4 regions of the Paraburkholderia nemoris genome follow, and region 4 is predicted to be linked to each of the others. Evidence: predicted binding sites of a transcription regulator. Region 4 holds the regulator's gene; each other region holds the start of a gene.
What was found. The regulator LexA, encoded in region 4, represses DNA repair genes until DNA is damaged. The targets are predictions, from matches to a motif close to ACTGTATNNNNATACAGT.

Region 1: a site for LexA is predicted at 1,891-1,908, ahead of imuA (translesion DNA synthesis-associated protein ImuA). Genes of this name have one in related genera too.
Region 2: a site for LexA is predicted at 1,276-1,293, ahead of imuA (translesion DNA synthesis-associated protein ImuA). Genes of this name have one in related genera too.
Region 3: a site for LexA is predicted at 1,433-1,450, ahead of KHO33_RS09520 (PA0069 family radical SAM protein). Genes of this name have one in related genera too.

What each region holds. Positions count from the first base shown of each region.
Region 1 is NZ_CAJNBO010000040.1:657-3,863, reverse strand. It holds gene KHO33_RS37135 (Y-family DNA polymerase) at 1-1,241, opposite strand, end outside; gene imuA (translesion DNA synthesis-associated protein ImuA) at 1,162-1,878, opposite strand; gene KHO33_RS37125 (AAA family ATPase) at 2,145-3,207, shown strand, end outside.
Region 2 is NZ_CAJNBO010000022.1:63,499-66,705, reverse strand. It holds gene KHO33_RS29320 (HNH endonuclease) at 1-92, opposite strand, end outside; gene KHO33_RS29315 (hypothetical protein) at 341-850, opposite strand; gene imuA (translesion DNA synthesis-associated protein ImuA) at 1,305-2,021, shown strand; gene KHO33_RS29305 (Y-family DNA polymerase) at 1,942-3,207, shown strand, end outside.
Region 3 is NZ_CAJNBO010000005.1:152,650-155,856, forward strand. It holds gene KHO33_RS09515 (NINE protein) at 1-222, shown strand, start outside; gene KHO33_RS09520 (PA0069 family radical SAM protein) at 239-1,384, opposite strand; gene KHO33_RS09525 (Lrp/AsnC ligand binding domain-containing protein) at 1,495-1,983, opposite strand; gene KHO33_RS09530 (D-amino acid dehydrogenase) at 2,153-3,207, shown strand, end outside.
Region 4 is NZ_CAJNBO010000003.1:392,914-396,120, reverse strand. It holds gene KHO33_RS06630 (DUF2939 domain-containing protein) at 133-774, opposite strand; gene KHO33_RS06625 (hypothetical protein) at 937-1,287, opposite strand; gene lexA (transcriptional repressor LexA) at 1,347-1,997, opposite strand; gene KHO33_RS06615 (sulfate ABC transporter substrate-binding protein) at 2,313-3,207, shown strand, end outside.

The DNA.
Region 1 (3,207 bases), on a different contig from region 4:
GTGTCGAGCAGCCACGTCGGCCGCGGAAGGCTGGACGGTGGCGGCAGGGACCTGACGGTCTCACCGATGGGTATCCAGCGCGCGGCGACCTCGGGGCGGTGGTCGGCGACGGGCGCCGCCCGGGTGACATTCTGGGCGCCGAGCCGGGCGACGAGCAGTTCCATCAGGCGCGCATGATCCTGTGGCGACCCGCCAGGCTCAGGAAACAGCGATTCGCTGGGTGCGTCCGCTTCGCGCACGTCCTTCGCGTCGAGACGAACGGCGATGACCGGCGCGGCCAGTTCGACGCGGCCCAGCCGTTCTTTCAGAAGACGCACGAGGTGGTCCTCGCGCGACGTCGGTTCCGCAAGGGCAACTTCGATTGCTGTCGGCGGCACCGCCGCGCGGCCGCGCTCGTGCTCGAGCTCAAGCACAAACCGCGCGATTGCAAGCTGTCGGGCCGACAGCCAGCCGGTCATCTGCAGGATCAGGCGCCGCGCCGCGAACAGCACGGCCTCTGCGTGCTCGATCCGGTCGGAAAGCTCGAGCCGCGCACTGAAGGCGGGAGGCGTCTCGAGCCATTCATACACCTCCGGTGCCGCGCCCGTGGCGCGATCGAGCGCATCCAGCAGCGCCGTGCCGCAGCGTTTCTTGAGGCCTGCGCGAGGCAGGCGCCGGACGTCATCCACCGTTTCGCATCCCAGGCCGTCGAACCATTCGGCGTAGGGGCGCGCCGGCGGCAGGGCAGGTAACGGCACGCGACGCAGTGCGCGGTCGACGGATCGCAACGTGAGGGCAATGCCACCCGAGGACCGGGCGAAGAGCCACCCGGCCTGCCCTGTTGGCGCAACAGCAAGCGTTGCCGTTACGCCGAACGCGATCACCGTTTCGCGCGCGAGTCGGCGCAGCGGGCGAATACCGCCAAAGAGCCGCAGGCTCGCCGAGACGTCGGCAAGTACGACGGCTTCTTCAGCCAGCACCACGTGGGGGGTGAAATGCAGCAGGGCGAACGCCACGCCACGAACCAGCTCTGCTTCACGGGTGAGATCACGCTCCCGGATGACCGCGTCGGGCGCGAGCGTCAGCACGCCACCGCGGCGCATGCCGGCCACGATCCCGGCGGAATGCGCCGCGTGGTCGAGCGCGACAACGCGGTCCTTCTCCAGCACGACAAACCCGGCCTCATGGCGTGGCGTCGACCAGCGCGGGAGAAACGACTCGAGGGCGAGGTGCGGCAGATGTACGCCGATCCAGAGTTGCATATCGGCTCAACAGGGCCGGTGAAGGCGTAAGGGGAACGAAAACGGGTTCGTCGCGCTGCGGTCCGCGGCGCTTGACGAACATCACTTCAATACCACCCCTGGCGGCTCGCAGCGCAAGCCGCAGCGGCGCTGGCGACGTCGCCTGGGCGGCCGCGAGTGGGCGAAACAGGAACAGCAGCGTGTCCGAGGCCTGCGCGGCCAGATGCAGGCGCCGGAGCGCCTCCTGCCGCACTTCGGCCTGCCAGAAGAGCAGGGCGCCGCAGGTGCCGGCACGCAGGATCTGCTCGGCGGCCCACAGCGCATCAGCCGTGCGTGGTGCGCGCAGCACGCAGGCCTGTCCTGCGGGAACGCCCAGCCACGCCAGTCCGGCGGGTTGTAGCCGATGCGGCGGCTGCAGCAGGAGCAAGGGGCGGGATCCGACGGTGGCCAGTGCGGGCTGCAGCAGACGCAGTTCACCGCAGCCCGGCTGCGGTGTGAGCAGTTCGGTGAGCGCGCCCGCGGGCCAGCCGCCGCCCGGCAGTGCGGCGGCCAGCGCGGCGTGGCCGCACGGCACTACCCGGTCGAAGCCGGCGGCCAGTTGCGAGGCTCGCCATAGCGCAGGGTGGATTTCTTCAGGGTGACGTGGCAGGGCGCTCATGGGGGCAGGAACACTGTATGGATATACAGTGTTCAGTGTAGCGCTTATCCCGGAAAAATGTAAAAGGGGGCGATCAGGCGGCCACGGGCGGTTGCCGGACAGCCGTCTCGGGCGGGCCGGGAACTGGTTTTTGCACGGTCGCCGCGACGGCCCTCCGTTAGCGTGCGCGAAATTCCGAATCTTGAGACGCCCCCAATCTTGACGGCACCCCGAGGTGGATGCTTGTCGTACAAAGGCGATGTCGCGCGGCAGGTGCGGAAAGATCGATGGAACATTTTATAAATTTTGTTTACCATTGCTGCAGAAACCCTTATAGGACGGCACTTCTGATGGTACAAATAACACTTGACGACCTATGCGGACTTGTACAGTACGGCGTCAAAGGAAATGCCTCGAGCGTAGCTCTCCTGAGCCGGCGTCTTGCAAGCAAACTGAAGAAGACAGACGAGGCGGCAGCCGCGAAGATTGCGTCGTTGCTCACATCACAATCGATGACTCGAGATGCATCGGTGTCCCCTGCACCGGTTGATCTGGACAGTCGACGCGCGCTACTGCGCGAATCTAGCAATGTGATTCTTGATGTCGAACCGGAATGGCCTGAGCATATATCTCGCGTGCTCTCACAAGTCGTACGCGAGCGCTCGGCAGCGAGCCGTCTCTTGGAGGCTGGGTTGGAGCCAGTCCGCGCGCTGCTGTTCAAAGGACCGCCCGGTGTAGGCAAAACGCTCGCGGCTTGCTGGCTCGCCCGGGAATTGCACCTTCCTTTACTGACACTCGACCTTGCGACGGTCATGAGTAGCTTGCTCGGTAAAACGGGAAGCAACATCAAGGCTGTTGTTGACTATGCAAAGAGCTTCCCGTGCATCCTGCTGCTCGACGAGTTCGATGCGGTTGCAAAAAAGCGGGACGACGATCGGGACGTCGGGGAACTGAAGCGGTTGGTTACTGTGTTGTTGCAAGCGATAGATGAGTGGCCGTCGACGTCACTGTTGGTCGCCGCAACGAATCACCCGGACATGCTTGATCCGGCTGTGTGGCGACGGTTCGATTCAAGCATTGATTTTGACGTGCCGCCCGCGAGCGTAATAGCCAAAATGCTTACTAAAGAGGGAGTGTCGAGCAATCTCGCTGTCGAGATTTCTAATATGTTCGTCGGGCAATCCTTTGCGTCCGTTCAACGTCACTTGGCCGTGGCAAAAAAAGCCTCTGTGCTCGACGATAAGCACCTTGATCAAGCAATTGTTGAGATCGCACTCGATACCGCGCCGGGAGACGATCGGGTGGCCCCAACGCTGCGCAATCTGCGCATCATTCAGTTGTCGCTGCGGG
Region 2 (3,207 bases), on a different contig from region 4:
ACGTGTTCCTTCGAGTCATTCAGAGGCGTAATCTCTTCGTCGCAAATAGCACAATGGCCCATAGCATCGGAATGTCGGCTTAGATAACCCATTGTGCCTGACGACGGCTAGGCCAGTCCGAAGTCGCTCGTTCCGGAATTGCCGGTCCTAAAGACTGTCGCAGCACCGTCGTTCGATGTGTTGCTTCAGGCGTGGGGTATTGCTCGTACACCGCCGCTATTGGAAGCCCGCACATCGTGCAAATTGGAACTGAGCGATTAATACATGGGAAAGCTTCAACTGCCGTCGGCAAACGACATCGATCTTCCGGATCCTGGCTAGTGCTCGCCCGCTCTGATCGTCAGTGTTTGCGCCCGGCAACAGCATCGCTGACAACTTTCCCGCTCGTCTTACGTGTTTTATCCGGAATGCGTAGCGCCTCGTCACCGGCGAACCACGACAGATGCGTGCGCATGTGTGCCGCGTACGCCCTCCATCCCGCATCGTTGCCGGCAAAAAGCTCCCGGCGCATCGCAGCAGCGAGCTCAGCGCGGCACGGCTGCGTCCTGTCAAGCTCCGAATGCCACGATGCGAAGGCTTGATTCACACCGCGAATGAAGTCTCCAAACGACATCTCCGGATCGACAAAGTCCATCAGGGCACGGGCGAACTCCCTGCTCCGTTGCAGTTCCGCCATGCGGACACCCAGCTGCCCGTCGCGCGGGAATTGTTGGGCGATCTCGCGGATCGTGTCCAGGCCGTGCCCGCTGAGAAATAGCCGATCCTGATTGCTCATTCGTGGATCGACAGAAATGAATCGAGCTGTCGAATCCAGAAAGATGGCTTCGAGTCTGCGGAAAACGATAGTCATGCAAACAAAATCCTCGCGAGTACTTGAGGCAGTTAACGGCCCGGCCTCGCGAAAATTGACGGTCCAAATGTCTTCGAGCGGAAAGCTCCCCGTAACAGTCACGCGTCCGCTGTCTGCTCCCCCTGACGTGCGCCTGGGAAGCACCGCGCCGGCCGCCTGGTCTTCCAAATCCGGCGGCTCATTCCTGAAATTATCGAATGCAACTAACCGTCTGATTCTCCCAACACCACTGTGCCCGCCCGTCCCGGGCGGAAAACCGGTGCCTGCAGCGGCGGGGGCTGGCATCTCTGTATCTGGCGGCCGTAGTGGCCGAGCCGGTTGTGAAAGGTGGTCTTGCGTCCGTCTGGAACGGCTCGCCAGGAACCGCCCGGTCGTAGTCTCCAGACCTCCTTTTACATTTCCCCGGGATAAGCGCTACACTAGATACTGTATATCCATACAGTGCCATTGCCCCATGAGCGCCCTGCCGCGTCACCCCGAAGATATCCACCCTGGCCTCTGGCGAGCTTCGCAACTGGCCGCTGGCTTCGATCGGGTGGTGTCGTGCGGCCACGCCGCGCTGGCCGCCGAGCTGCCGGGCGGCGGCTGGCCTGCGGGCGCGCTCACCGAACTGCTCACACCGCAGCCTGGCTGCGGTGAACTGCGTCTGCTGCAGCCCGCACTGGCGACCGTCGGATCCCGCCCCTTGCTCCTGCTGCAGCCGCCGCATCGGCTACAACCCGCCGGACTGGCGTGGCTGGGCGTTCCCGCAGGACGGGCCTGCGTGCTACGCGCACCACGCACGGCTGATGCGCTGTGGGCCGCCGAGCAGATCCTGCGTGCCGGCACCTGCGGCGCCCTGCTCTTCTGGCAGGCCGAAGTGCGGCAGGAGGCGCTCCGGCGCCTGCATCTGGCCGCGCAGGCCTCGGACACGCTGCTGTTCCTGTTTCGCCCACTCGCGGCCGCCCACGTAACGTCGCCAGCACCGCTGCGGCTTGCGCTGCGAGCGGCCAGGGGCGGTATTGAAGTGACCTTCGTCAAGCGCCGCGGACCGCAGCGCGACGAACCCGTTTTCGTTCCTCTCACGCCTTCACCTGCCCTGTTGAGCCGATATGCAACTCTGGATCGGCGTACATCTGCCGCACCTCGCCCTCGAGTCGTTTCTCCCGCGCTGGTCGACGCCACGCCATGAGGCCGGGTTTGTCGTGCTGGAGAAGGACCGCGTTGTCGCGCTCGACCGCGCGGCGCATTCCACCGGGATCGTGGCCGGCATGCGTCGCGGTGGCGTGCTGACGCTCGCACCCGACGCGGTCATCCGGGAGCGTGACCTCACCCGTGAAGCGGAGCTGGTTCGCGGCGTGGCGTTCGCCCTGCTGCATTTCACCCCCCACGTGGTGCTGGCCGAAGAAGCCGTCGTACTTGCCGACGTCTCGGCGAGCCTGCGGCTCTTTGGCGGTATTCGCCCGCTGCGTCGACTCGCGCGCGAAACGGTGATCGCGTTCGGCGTAACGGCAACGCTTGCTGTTGCGCCAACAGGACAGGCCGCGTGGCTTTTCGCCCGGTCCTCGGGTGGTATTGCCCTCACGTTGCAATCCGTCGACCGCGCACTGCGTCGCGTGCCGTTACCTGCCCTGCCGCCTGCGCGCCCCTACGCCGAATGGTTCGACGGGCTGGGATGCGAAACGGTGGACGACGTCCGGCGCCTGCCCCGCGCAGGCCTCAAGAAACGCTGCGGCACGGCGCTGCTGGATGCGCTCGATCGCGCGACGGGCGCGGCACCGGAAGTGTATGAATGGCTCGAGGTGCCTCCCGCCTTCAGTGCGCGGCTCGAGCTGCCCGACCGGATCGAGCACGCAGAGGCCGTGCTGTTCGCAGCGCGGCGCCTGATCCTTCAGATGACCGGCTGGCTGTCGGCACGACAGCTGGCGATCGCGCGGTTTGTGCTTGAGCTCGAGCATGAGCGCGGCCGCGCGGCGGTGCCGCCGACGGCAATCGAAGTTGCCCTCGCGGAACCGACGTCGCGCGAGGACCACCTCGTGCGTCTTCTGAAAGAACGGCTGGGCCGCGTCGAACTGGCCGCGCCGGTCATCGCCGTTCGTCTCGACGCGAAGGACGTCCGCGAAGCGGACACGCCGAGCGAATCGCTGTTCCCGGAGCCCGGCGGCTCGCCGCAGGATCACGCGCGCCTGATGGAGCTGCTCGTCGCCCGGCTCGGCGCGCAGAACGTGCTCAAGGCGGCTCCGGTTGCCGACCACCGCCCGGAAGTCGCCGCACGCTGGCTTCCCATCGGCGAGACCGCCAGGCCCATGTTACCGCCGCCCAATCTTCCGCGACCCACCTGGCTTCTGGACAACCCGGTGCAGCTCATCATGCGCGGC
Region 3 (3,207 bases), on a different contig from region 4:
GCCTTTCTGGCCGCGATCGTCTACGGCCTGCGTCCGGATGAAAAATGGGACGCGCAGTTCAACGCGCAAGCCCAACGCAAAAGCCGCTCTGGCTGGACCGTCATTTTTATCGTGATCTTTTCACTGCTGATCGGCGCGTTCCTGCTGATGACGGGCCTCGCGATCTCGTTCCAGACTTACTTCGAAGGCCAGGTTCAGGCCGCCAAAGCGCTGTCGCAATGACCCGCTGCGCGCCGCGCTAAAAAAGCCTCAATTGGGGATTGTCGCGCGGCGACGGTTCAGTGCGCACCGGCTCAACCCGGCGAAAATGCGACATATCGAGAATGCCGCGATCACGCCGGTTTAGCCCGAGGCGGCGCGCAGCATTGTGGAAGCGCTGCTTCAGCAGGTCCGCCCACAAGCCTTCTCCCTTCATTCGAGTGGCGAAGTTCGAGTCATAGTCCTTCCCGCCTCGCATATCGCGCACGCGGCTCATCACCCGGTCAGCTCGATCGGGAAAATGCGCCGCGAGCCAATCCTTGAATAGCGGCGCAACTTCCCACGGCAAACGCAGCACGATGTAGCTCGCATTGCTTGCGCCTGCCTCTGCACACGCTTCCAGCACGCGCTCCATATCTGGCTCGGTGACGAACGGAATCACCGGCGCGATGCTGACGCCAACCGGAATACCCGCTTCGCTCAACGTACGGATCGTGCGCAATCGACGCGACGGCGTGGCGGCACGCGGCTCGAGCGTGCGCGCGATATCGGTGTCCAGCGTGGTGATGGTGATCGCCGCCATGAACTGCCCCCGCGCCGCCATAGGCGCGAGCAGATCGATATCCCGCTCGATCAGCGACGATTTGGTGATAGCCGCGAACGGATGGCCGCGCTCGCTGAGCACCTCGACCACGCGCCGCGTAAGGCGCAAATCGCGTTCGACGGGTTGCCAGGCGTCGGTGTTGACGCCAAGCGCGATCGGCTCCGGCACATAAGACTTCTTCGACAACTCTCGCTCGAGCAACTCCGGCGCGTTGACCTTCGCGTAGATACGGCTTTCGAAGTCGAGCCCCGGCGACAGTCCCAGATAACTATGCGTGGGCCGCGCGAAGCAGTAGATGCAACCATGTTCGCAGCCCCGATACGGGTTCAGCGACACGCTGAACGGAATATCCGGCGACGCGTTGCGCGTAAGAATGGTCTTGGCCCGCTCTTCGAAAACCTGCGTGCGCAAGACCTTGGGCTCGCTGTCTTCCTCCGGCGACGCAAGCCAGCCGTCGTCCACCACTTCACGCTGGTCGACTTCGTAACGGCCTTGCAGATTCGTCACCGCGCCGCGCCCCTTGCGAGGCGCGGGCGGAGCAATCAGAAATTCGTTGGCGGAGTGAGTGTCGGAGTCGGTCACGGCTGGAGCACGCAAAAAGCAAAACGGCGAGCAAAACGGCGCAAAATACCTGTATAAATATACAGTGTTTACGCCGTTTGTCGAGCCCAGCTACACAGCTCCCGTGCGAGCTAATCGCCGACCGCAATCGTCAGCGTTTCCTTGATCTCTTCCATCACCACGTAGCTCTTCGACTGCACCGCGCCGGGTAGTTGCAGCAGGATGTCCCCCAGCAGCTTCCGGTAGTCGGCCATTTCGCCGATGCGCGCCTTGATCAGATAGTCGAAGTCGCCCGAGACGAGGTGGCACTCCAGCACCTCGGGGATCTTCTGCACCTCGCGGCGGAACTGGTCGAACATGTTGCCGCTCTTGTGATCGAGCGTGATCTCGACAAATACCAGCAGCGCCGCGCCCAGCTCAGCCGGGTTCACGCGCGCGTGGTAGCCGGTGATCACGCCGTCGCGCTCCATCCGTTTGACGCGTTCGATGCACGGCGTGACGGACAGCCCGACCTGCTCGGCGAGGTCTTTCATCGCCATCCGGCCGTCCTGCTGCAGGAGCCGCAGAATCTTGTGATCGAGTTTGTCGAGAGCCCGGATCGGTTGGCGCTGTGTACGCATGGTGTTTTTGCTGAAAATCTTGAAAATACAATAACAAAACCTACCTGACTGTTAATAGTATAGCGGTTATCACTGGGCGAACAGCGTTACACCTCGTTAATCGAACGAATTCAAACGAATCGACGAGCGCACCGTCCTCAGACCTCTTATTGAACATCCTGGAGCAGCTATGCGAGTCGTCGTTTTGGGCAGTGGCGTTGTCGGTGTGACGAGTGCTTACTACCTCGCGCGCGCCGGTCATGAAGTGACCGTCATCGACCGCGAGGCCGGCCCGGCGCTCGAAACCAGCTTTGCCAATGCCGGCCAGATCTCGCCAGGCTACGCGTCGCCGTGGGCTGCGCCTGGCGTGCCGCTGAAGGCCGTCAAGTGGATGTTCCAGAAACACGCGCCGCTCGCGATCCGTCTCGACGGCACGCAATTCCAGTTGCAGTGGATGTGGCAGATGCTGCAGAACTGCACGTCGGCGCGTTATGCGGTGAACAAGGGCCGCATGGTCCGCCTCGCCGAATACAGCCGCGATTGTTTGCAAGCGCTGCGCGCCGAAACGGGCATCCAGTACGAAGGCCGCACCGGCGGCACGCTGCAGGTGTTCCGCACGCAACAGCAGTTCGACGGCGCCGCGAAAGACATCGCCGTGCTGCAGGAAGCCAACGTGCCTTATGAACTTCTGTCGGCGGCCGAACTCGCGCAAGCCGAACCGGCGCTCGCCGCGGTTTCGCACAAGCTGACGGGCGGCCTGCGCCTGCCGGGCGACGAAACCGGCGACTGCCAGATGTTCACCACGCGCCTTGCCGCGATGGCCGAGCAACTGGGCGTCAAATTCCGCTACAACACGCCGATTGACTCCCTCACCATGGCGGGCGACCGCATCGCCGGCGTCCAGTGCGGCGATGAACTGGTGCGCGCTGACTCGTTTGTCGTCGCGCTCGGTTCGTATTCGACGAAATTCCTGTCCGGTCTCGTGAAGATTCCGGTCTATCCGCTCAAGGGTTATTCGATCACTGCGCCGATCGTCAACGAAGCATCCGCGCCGATTTCGACCGTGCTCGACGAAACCTACAAGATCGCGATCACGCGCTTCGACGACCGGATTCGTGTCGGCGGCATGGCGGAGATCGTCGGCTTCGACAAATCGTTGCGTGAGGCGCGCCGCGAAACGCTGGAACTGTGCGTGAACGATCTGTTCCCGGGCGGCGGCGATACGTCGAAGGCCACCTTCTGGAC
Region 4 (3,207 bases):
GCACGGCGGGGCGAAGCGCGTGGACTGGATTGAATGAGTTGAATGAGCCATGTGGCCGAAGCGATCGCCGCGTTCGCTTCGGCCAAACTGTGATTCGCTCATACGCTCAAGTCGATAGCGAGCGCCGGGCGATCACTCGTTCAGATTAACCGCCGCCAGCTTCCATGTGAACAAGCCTTCGCGCCGCAAGATCGCCGAGTAACGCGCGTCACCAGCACCATGCTGATAGCTGACGACGAACTCATTAAGGCCGCGGTAGCCCGCCGTGGTTTGCGGCGGTTGTGGCGGCGTGGCGCTGTTTCCGTTGTTGCCCGCAACAGCGGGCGCCGGTTCGGGTGCCGCCGCGGTGGCGGCCGGCGGATTTCCGGCGCCAGCCGGAACAGGAGGGCGCTCGCCCGGGTTGCCGCGCGGCGGCATGCCGTTCAGCAATGCCGCGACACCGTCGGGTGTTGCATAAGCGTCGACCAGCGGACCGATCAAGGCCACGCCGATCATCGCGCCAATCGCCGCGAGCGGATTGCCGTTGCCTTGCCCGTCGAGCCGGCGCGTCAGCAGGCCGGTGACCTGCTGCTTCAGGCTCTCGCGCAACGCGGGAAAGTCGACGTATTCATTGACGGTTTGCGCATCACGCGCATCCGCCGCGCGTTTGAGGGTATTCAGCGCCATATAAGGCGACGCGTAACAGAACCCCAACGCGGCAATCACCACAATCACAATCAAGGTGACGATCAGTGGCCGGGCGGCGCTGCGTTTCGTGCGTGTTGAAACTGCCATCGAGTGGGACTCTCCATCAGGTGTGATCTAACGTGGACCGCGGCCACGCAAAAACGATCCCAGGCGATGCGATATCCGAAACGGCGTTAGCGGGTGAACAACATACGCCGGGTGTCGCGCGTCGTGCAGCCGCAATGGAATGCGGTGCACGCGCAATGCAGCTTATGACTCGAACACCGCGCCGTGCACGTTGGCTTCATCGGCGATGCAACGATCGATCATGCGGCACACCGCGTCTACCGTGCCGACCATGATCAGCCGCGACGGTCCGTGATACACGCGTACCGGCGCACGGCGTGCGGGTTCAGCCGTATTCAGCCCCGAATTCAACGACACGCGAGCAAAAGCCGGCAACGAGGACGGCAAGCCCGATACGCCGGCGGCCGCGTCGAACAGCGATAGCGATGGAGTACTGGCGGAGGACGCCTCGATCAGCGAACACGGCACCAGCTTGCGCAGATGACGCAAACGACCGAACTGGCGAAAAGGCAGCAGGCGGGCAAGGCGTTCCATGAGTCTCTCCAGGCGATTCAACGTTGGGGCAGCTTTGGGTTTGGCGTACGAGTGGGCAGTTAGAACTCGCCCGGGCGGATCAGCCCGACGGCGATGCCCTCGAGCGCAAATTCCGCGCTGCCGGTTTCAACGAAGATGTTGTCGTAATCAGGGTTCTCGGCGATCAGCTCGATACCGTTCGGGCGGCGCTTCAAGCGCTTGACCGTCACGTCGTCGCCAAGCCGCGCGATGATGATCTGGCCGTCTTTGGCTTCGCTTTTCTTCTGCACGGCGAGCAGGTCGCCGTCGAAGATGCCCGCGTCGCGCATGGACAGCCCACGTACCTTCAGCAGGTAGTCCGGCTTGCTCGAGAACAGTGCCGGATCGCACGCGTAGTGCTGCGAGATATGTTCCTGCGCGAGGATCGGGCTACCCGCGGCAACGCGGCCGATCAGCGGCAACGACAGTTGCATGATGCTGGCGTGCGGCAGCGTGAACTGGTACGGAGAATCTTCCGATCCGCCCAGCAGGCGAATACCACGCGATGCGCCGGCCGCCAGTTCGATCACGCCCTTGCGGGCGAGGGCGCGCAGATGCTCTTCTGCCGAGTTGGCCGAGCTGAAACCCAGCTCGGCGGCGATCTCCGCGCGGGTGGGCGGAAAGCCGGTGCGTTCGATGGCCCGGCGGATCAGATCGAAAACCTGCTGCTGTCGTGCGGTGAGTTTGGTCATGGCGCCACTGTATGTATGAACAGGTGCCTGTATTTTTATACAGTATTCCGCGCAATTCAAGCTTTACTTTAAGTTCGTGTCCTGGGGTGGCGTTCCAGCGTCGTAAATGGACGCTTTAACACCCGTTTGCGTGCCGCAACGCCTTATCCGGCCGTCATTACCACTTTTGCGTATTAAAGAATGAAGAAACATTATTTTTAATGATGAAAGCTCTTCGATAGACTGCCCTTCGAGTTGGCGCTCATGTGCACGTGACCGCGACGCAAAACAACACCACACGCTGTTTCAGCGGACAACAACGCGGAGAAAGTTGGAATGAACCATCAGGGCACGGGGCTGGCAGGCAAGACCAGAAAACTTATCGCGGCGCTCGCATTCGGCGCAGTCGGTACGATCGCCGCGGTCGGCGTCACGGTTCAGGCACAGGCAGCCGACACGACGCTGCTGAACGTGTCGTACGACCCGACACGCGAGCTGTACCAGGACGTCAACCAGGCATTCGGCAAGGAATGGAAGGCGAAAACGGGCGAGACGATCACCTTCAAGCAGTCGCACGGCGGCTCGGGTGCGCAAGCACGCTCGGTGCTGGACGGTTTGCAGGCGGACGTCGTGACCTTGGCGCTTGCCTATGATATCGACGCGCTGGCCAACAAGGGTTTGCTCGACAAGGGCTGGCAAAAACGTTTGCCGGACAACGCGTCGCCGTACACGTCGACGATCGTGTTTCTGGTACGCAAGGGTAATCCGAAGCACATCAAGGATTGGGACGATCTGATCAAGCCGGGTGTGTCGATCGTGACGCCGAATCCGAAGACGTCGGGTGGCGCGCGCTGGAACTACCTGGCCGCATGGGCCTATGCTGAACATCAGCCGGGCGGCAATGACCAGAAGGCCAAGGAGTTCGTCGGCAAGCTCTATAAGAATGCCGGCGTGCTGGATTCGGGCGCGCGTGGCGCGACCACCAGCTTCGTGCAACGCGGTATCGGCGACGTGCTGATCGCGTGGGAAAACGAGGCGTTCCTCTCCCTGAAGGAATTCGGTCCGGAGAAGTTTGAAATCGTCGTGCCGTCGGTGAGCATTCTGGCCGAGCCGCCGGTTGCGGTGGTGGACAAGGTGGTCGACAAGCACGGCACGCGCAAGGTAGCGGAAGCGTATCTGAACTTCCTGTACAGCGAGGAAGGTCAGGAAATCGCCGCGAAGAACTTCTACC